Regions from separate parts of the Streptomyces sp. NPDC107522 genome, predicted to be linked through region 1. Evidence: riboswitches for the same ligand, from Rfam matches in the RefSeq annotation. Region 1 holds a riboswitch; the other holds the start of a gene.
The links. Region 1 has a riboswitch for glycine ahead of gcvP (aminomethyl-transferring glycine dehydrogenase). Riboswitches for the same ligand answer to the same signal wherever they lie in the genome.
Positions count from the first base shown of each region.

Region 2: another riboswitch for glycine. It lies ahead of gcvT (glycine cleavage system aminomethyltransferase GcvT); the one in region 1 lies ahead of gcvP (aminomethyl-transferring glycine dehydrogenase).

Region 1 covers NZ_JBVKAU010000022.1:118,066-121,465, forward strand. Annotated here, with positions in the region: gene gcvP (aminomethyl-transferring glycine dehydrogenase) at 1-1,523, opposite strand, end outside; glycine riboswitch at 1,700-1,796, opposite strand; gene ACZ7L6_RS39535 (PRC-barrel domain-containing protein) at 1,911-2,318, shown strand; gene ACZ7L6_RS39540 (DNA polymerase IV) at 3,004-3,400, opposite strand, start outside.
Region 2 covers NZ_JBVKAU010000013.1:525-3,924, reverse strand. Annotated here, with positions in the region: gene ACZ7L6_RS31775 (enhanced serine sensitivity protein SseB) at 1-559, opposite strand, end outside; gene ACZ7L6_RS31770 (AAA family ATPase) at 672-1,346, opposite strand; glycine riboswitch at 1,516-1,614, shown strand; glycine riboswitch at 1,638-1,745, shown strand; gene gcvT (glycine cleavage system aminomethyltransferase GcvT) at 1,784-2,911, shown strand; gene gcvH (glycine cleavage system protein GcvH) at 3,055-3,400, shown strand, end outside.

The DNA of each region.
Region 1 (3,400 bases):
ATCATGCCGCGGTCCAGCGCATAGTCCCGGTCGGCGAGCTTGCGCAGGTAGCGCAGCATCGCCGTCTCGGAGCGGTGCTGGTGGAAGACGGGGTGCGTGAGGTACTCGTCGGAGCGCAGCAGCCCGCCCGAAAGCGCGTCCTCGGTCTGCGCGTCCAGCGCCTCGATGTCACCCTCGACCCCGAAGGCCGTCCATACGGCGCCCAGCTGGGTCCGCGTGGTGGTCTCGTCGCACGCGACGGACACGTGGTCGGCGTCGACGAGCCGCAGGTTGACACCGTTCTGCCGGGCCGCGGCGACGACCTCGGCGGCCTTCGAAGGCACTCGTACGGTCAGCGTGTCGAAGTAGGAACCGTGCACGACCTCGACCCCGCCGGCCATGAGCCCCGCGGCCAGGATCGTGGCGTACCGATGGGTCCGCCGGGCGATGCCCTTCAGCCCCTCGGGCCCGTGGTAGACGGCGTACATCCCCGCCATCACGGCCAGCAGCACCTGAGCGGTGCAGATGTTGCTGGTCGCCTTCTCCCGCCGGATGTGCTGCTCACGGGTCTGCAGGGCGAGCCGGTAGGCCCTGTTCCCGTCGGCGTCGACGGACACCCCGACAAGCCGCCCGGGCAGGCTGCGCGCGAACTTCTCGTGTACGGCCATGTAGCCGGCGTGCGGCCCGCCGAAGCCCATCGGCACACCGAACCGCTGCGTCGTCCCGACTGCGATGTCCGCCCCGAGCTCACCGGGCGACTTCAGCAGCGTGAGCGCGAGCAGATCGGCGGCGACGGTGACGAGGGCACCGAGTTCATGCGCCTGCTCGATCACGGGCTTGATGTCCCGTACGACACCGGAGGCGCCCGGGTACTGGAGGAGCACGCCGTTGATCTCACGCCCGGCGATCTCGGCCGGAATGCCGTCACTGAGGTCGGCGACCACGACCTCCACCCCGGTGGGCTCGGCGCGGGTCTCGATCACGGCGATGGTCTGCGGCAGCACATCCGCGTCGACCAGGAACAGCCCCCTCTTGTTCCGGCCCATGCGCCGGGACAGGGACATGGCCTCGGCCGCGGCGGTCCCCTCGTCGAGCAGGGAGGCACCGGAGGTCGGCAGCCCCGTGAGGTCGGCCACCATGGTCTGGAAGTTCAGCAGGGCCTCGAGCCGCCCCTGGGAGATCTCGGGCTGGTACGGCGTGTAAGCGGTGTACCAGGCGGGGTTCTCCATGACGTTCCGCAGGATCACCGGCGGTGTGAAGGTCCCGTAGTACCCGAGCCCGATCATCGGGTCCAGCACCTGATTGCGGTCGGCGAGCGACCGCAGCTCAGCGAGCACCTCGGCCTCGGTACGCGCCCCGGGCAGATCCAGTGAGTCGGCGTTCTTGATCACATCCGGGACCGCGGCGGCGGTGAGCTCGTCGAGCGAGCCGTATCCGACCTGGGCGAGCATCTTGGCCCGAGCCTCATGATCGGGGCCAATATGACGCTGCTCGAAAGGGATTCCCTGTTCGAGCTCGGAGAGCGGAATGCGATGGGCGGTCATTGCGGAGGCCTCCTGGTCTGACACGACCTTCGAGGGGCACCACGGCGCGGGTACCCGGACGGCCTCCCCCTCTGTCATCTCAACCTGAGAGCTTCACCGGGTCACCCAAGGGTTCCCGGCTTTCACCGTCGGTGAGAGCGGAAGCCGTCGACACCCGCCCTGCTTTCCAGAGTGACCTCGTCCGTGCGGTACGTGGGCCTGAGAGATTCCGGGGAGGATTTGCTCCTTCGGCGCCTCCGGATGGTGTCCGGAGGACTCTCCCGCACGGGGTCAGCAGCCGCTAGCAAGCCTACCAGCGGGGTCAACGCACGGTTCTTCGAGTGGCCGCACACCCGGATGTGCCTTTTCGTAGTGCTTACGGATGAGTTGCGACCAAGTGGAGGGCCCGTGCAGACCGACATCGATCCGCGCAACCTGATCGGCCGCAAGGCCTTCGACCGCAACGGCACCAAGATCGGCACCATCGACGAGGTCTACCTCGACGACGCGACCGGAGTGCCGGAGTGGGCCGCGATACGCACCGGCCTCTTCTCCCGGGACGCCTTCGTCCCCCTGGAGCCCAGCGAACTGGTGGAGGGCACCCTCCACGTCCCCTTCGACCGCGCCCTGATCAAGGACGCCCCCGACTTCGGCGTAGGCCGCCACCTCTCCCCCGAACAGGAACTCCAGCTCTACCACCACTACGGCCTGGACGTGGCCGCACCACCCCCACCCCCGGACCGGGACTTCGGCAAGCTGGCAGGCACGGAGACCCCGAACGACAAGGGCCCCAAGACGCCCCACCCCCACCGCTGACCACGCCAACGCCGCCTATCCCACCCACAGGCCTCCCACCCCAAACAAACCCGCCCTCCCCCAGCCCTGACCAGCCGCCGCACGACGTCGACACCCCCCGTCGGACGACCTCCCACACCAACGCCACCGCGGCCTGCCACCCTGACAGCACACCGCTCACCCGCCACAGCTCCCCCGAGCCGACACCCACCCACTGAATTTCGCCCAGCACCGCCGCCGACCCGACACCGCCCTAAACCTCACGCAACTGCAGCCAGCCGTACCCCAAGCCGACGCCCCACCCGACACACGGCACCCCTGAGCCGACGCCCACCCCACACACGGCACCCCTGAGCCGACGCCCACCCCACACACGGCACCCCTGAGCCGACGCCCACCCCACACACGGCACCCCTGAGCCGACGCCCACCCGCACAGGGCACCCTCCACCCCACACAGCTGCAGACAGTCACGCCACCGCGCCCACGCCCACCCAGCAGACGGCGCCCCTCTCCGACGCAGCCGGTCGCGCCGCCAACCCAGCCCACCCGGCACGCGGCATCCCCTCTCCCACGCAGCTGCGGGCAGTCGTGCCGCTGGGGCGGCACGGGTGGGCGCAGCGGCACCCCGCCAGCGCGGGCGAGCGAACCCACCCCCGCCCGGCCCCCACGCCGGGCGAGCAACAACGCCGGCGCACCCCGCCGCCCTACCCAGGCACCGCAGGCGTCTCCCCCAAGCCCCCGCCCTTAGCCTCCCCTAGACCGACTTCCGTCTCCGAACCCCCGTCACCAACCCGACCAGCCCCACCTCTCCCAGCCCCTCCAGGCCTCCCCGACACCAACGGCAACGGATCCGCCCCCTCCAACCCCGGATCGTCCACCCGAAACGTCCGCACCCGCCCCGGCTCGGACCCAGGCGTCTCAAACCGCACCGTCACCCGCCCAAGCCCACTCCCCTGCACCCACCCATGCCCGTACTCGACATGCCGCACGTCATGCCCCGCAACCCACCGCCGCTCGACAGACACATCCCGCCGCTCCTCCGCAGCCTCCTCGTGCCCGCCCTCCTCCTCGGTGTACTCGACCCGCTCCCCCGCCGCTCCC
Region 2 (3,400 bases), on a different contig from region 1:
CCGTGACGACGACGCCGGTTTCGGCGAACTCGGCCGAGGCCGCCGCGAGGAAGTCGACCGGGTCGTCCTGCCAGTCGGGTTCGTAGAGCTTGACGCGGCCCCCGGAGGTGAGGCCGTCCAGCGGGGTGCGGCCCACGCGGCAGAGCTCGGCCACCGCCACCGGCGGCAGCGGGACGCCGACCACGCCGTCCGGGTTCACGGCGATGCCCACCTGCGGGGGCAGGCCGCGGGCGAACTCCACGGCGGGGGCGACGGTGTACGACATGTGGGAGCCGACGACCTGGCGGAACTGCTCCTCGGAGCTGAAGACCGGGACGTACGCCTGCCCCTCGATCTCCATCGTGGGCAGGTCCAGCGGGCCGCTGTGCGGGCCGCCGCCGTTGGGCAGGGGGACCCAGACGAAGCTGCGGCCCAGCACCTCGATGATCCGGCCGCCCGCCGACGGCAGGCCGAGGGAGGCCGAGAGCACCTCCTCCAGCTCGTTGCCGGGCCAGCCGCCGTGCGGGTGGAGGTGTGTCTGTGCCGGGAAGTCCGCGGGGAGATCCGCTGGGAAGTCCATCTGTCTGACCGCCTGCTGTGAACCACGTCTGTGGCCCAAAAGGCTATCCGGTGTCGGGGCGGGGCAGGTCCAGGGCGGGGCAGGTCCAGGGCCGGCCAGGCCCCGGGGTCGCTCAGCCCGTGAACCCGATCCGGCGCAGGACGTCCGCCGCCGACCGGTCGATCAGTACCGCCGAGCCGCAGCCCTGGGGCAGGTCGCCCTTCTCCACGGAGCCGAGCAGGCGGGCGGCCGCCCTGCGGTGGCGCAGGAAGGCGTAGCGGGAGACGCCGCGGCCGCGCTCGCGCTGGCCTTCCAGAGCGGCGTCCGGCGTGACGTCGAGCAGCAGCAGGTGGAGGGTGCCGCCACGGCGGCGGGCCGCGCGGGCCAGCCAGCCGCGCACCCAGGCCTGGGTCCCGCAGTCGTGCACCACGACGCCCTCGCCGGAGCGCAGGGCGCGGCGCAGTCCGGCATAGTGCGCGAGGCGTACCAGGGGGCGGTAGACGCCGTAGGGAAGGAAGCCGGGCATGCGGGCGTCCCAGCGGTCCCGGGTGTCCTGGGAGTCGATGCGGATGCCCGTCACCGTCCGCTCCATCAGCGTGGACTTGCCGCTGCCGGGCAGGCCGGTGACCACGACGAGGTCCTTGGGGCCGAAGAGCAGGGCGTGCGGGCTGTGGCCGGAGCGCTCGCGCAGGTCGCGGACGACGGGTGCAGGGCACGTGCCGCGGGCTTCGCCGGCCGGGGCCGTGTGCTGCTTGGGCAGCGCGATGCCCGAGGTCGTGGCGTACGCCGTGGTGCGGTTCACCGTCATCGTCCTCCTCCGGGGTCAGGATTCCCCATCCCCACTGAGCGTAAAGAGAAGGTAATGGAGGATCTCTCGTGTTTTCGTTCGCTTCCCGCCACAAGCCGGTTACAGACGTGGCCTGCCACGGACGAGCCCGGCATGCAATGATGTCCGCGCCAACTGCATACCGGCCGCTTGAATCCGCGCGGGAGAGTCCCCAGCAGTGCAGCGCTGGGGCGCCGAAGGAGCAAGTCCCTCCCTTGAATCTCTCAGGCCCCGTTACCGCGCGGGCGAGGCACATCTGAAAAGCGGGCCGCCCCCTCTCCACCAGCAGAGAGAGGCGTGGCTCCACCCAAGGTGCAAGCCGTGATCGTCCCCGTGGCGGTCGTGGCGAACCTCTCAGGTTCCGATGACAGATGGGGAGGAACGACCTCGCCCGTCCTGCCTTGGGAGACGACCGTCCGATGAGCAGTACCGAACCCACTGGACCGCGCCACACCGCGCTCGATGCCCTGCATCGCTCGCTCGGCGCGACCATGACCGACTTCGCCGGCTGGGACATGCCCCTGCGCTACGGCTCCGAGCGCGACGAGCACAACGCCGTGCGGACCAAGGCCGGCCTGTTCGACCTCTCCCACATGGGTGAGATCACTGTCACCGGCGCGCAGGCGGCCGCCTTCCTGAACTACGCCCTGGTCGGCAACATCGCCTCCGTCGGTGTCGGCCGCGCCCGCTACACCATGATCTGCCGGGCCGACGGCGGCATCCTCGACGACCTGATCGTCTACCGGCTCGCCGAGACCGAGTACATGGTCGTCGCCAACGCCTCCAACGCCCAGGTCGTGCTGGACGCCCTGACCGAGCGGGTCGCCGGCTTCGACGCCGAGGTGCGCGACGACCGGGACGCGTACGCGCTGATCGCCGTGCAGGGTCCGCAGTCCCCCGGCATCCTCGCGTCCCTCACGGACGCCGACCTCGACGGCCTGAAGTACTACGCCGGCCTGCCCGGCACCGTCGCCGGCGTCCCCGCCCTCATCGCCCGCACCGGCTACACCGGCGAGGACGGCTTCGAACTGTTCGTGAAGCCGGAGCACGCGGTCGAGCTGTGGCAGGCGCTGACCAAGGCGGGCGAGGGCGTCGGCCTGGTCCCCTGCGGGCTGTCCTGCCGGGACACGCTGCGCCTCGAGGCGGGCATGCCGCTGTACGGGCATGAGCTGTCGACCTCCCTCACTCCCTTCGACGCCGGGCTCGGCCGGGTGGTGAAGTTCGAGAAGGAGGGCGACTTCGTCGGGCGCGAGGCGCTCGCCGAGGCAGCCGCCCGCGCCTCCGAGAACCCGCCGCGCGTCCTGGTCGGCCTGGTCGCCGAGGGGCGTCGCGTCCCGCGTGCCGGGTACCCGGTCGTCGCCGGCGCCGAGGTCATCGGCGAGGTCACCTCGGGCGCGCCCTCACCCACGCTGGGCAAGCCGATCGCCATGGCGTACGTCGACGCGGCGCACTCGGCGCCGGGAACGGCCGGGGTCGGCGTGGACATCCGCGGCAGCCATGAGCCGTACGAGGTCGTGGCGCTGCCGTTCTACAAGCGGCAGAAGTAGCACCACAAGCGGCGAAGCCGACGCCGGACGTAGAGACTGGCAGCGGTCCGTCGCGTGACCCTGCGCACATTTCCGCTGTTCACGCACGTTTCCAGCAGTCCCCCATTCATCACCACTCCCGCGCGTACAGGAGAATTCAGGCCATGAGCAACCCCCAGCAGCTGCGCTACAGCAAGGAGCACGAGTGGCTGTCGACCGCCGAGGACGGCGTCGCGACGGTCGGCATCACCGAGTTCGCGGCCAACGCGCTCGGCGATGTCGTCTACGCCCAGCTCCCCGAGGTCGGCTCGACGGTGACCGCGGGTGACACCTGCGGCGAGCTGGAGTCGACCAAGTCCGTCTCCGACCTGTACTCCCCGGTCACCGGCGAGGTCGTCGAGGTCAACGAGGACGTGACGAACGACCCGTCGCTGGTGAACTCCGCCCCCTTCGAGGGCGGCTGGCTGTTCAAGGTACGCGTCACGGAGGAGCCGGCCGACCTGCTCTCCG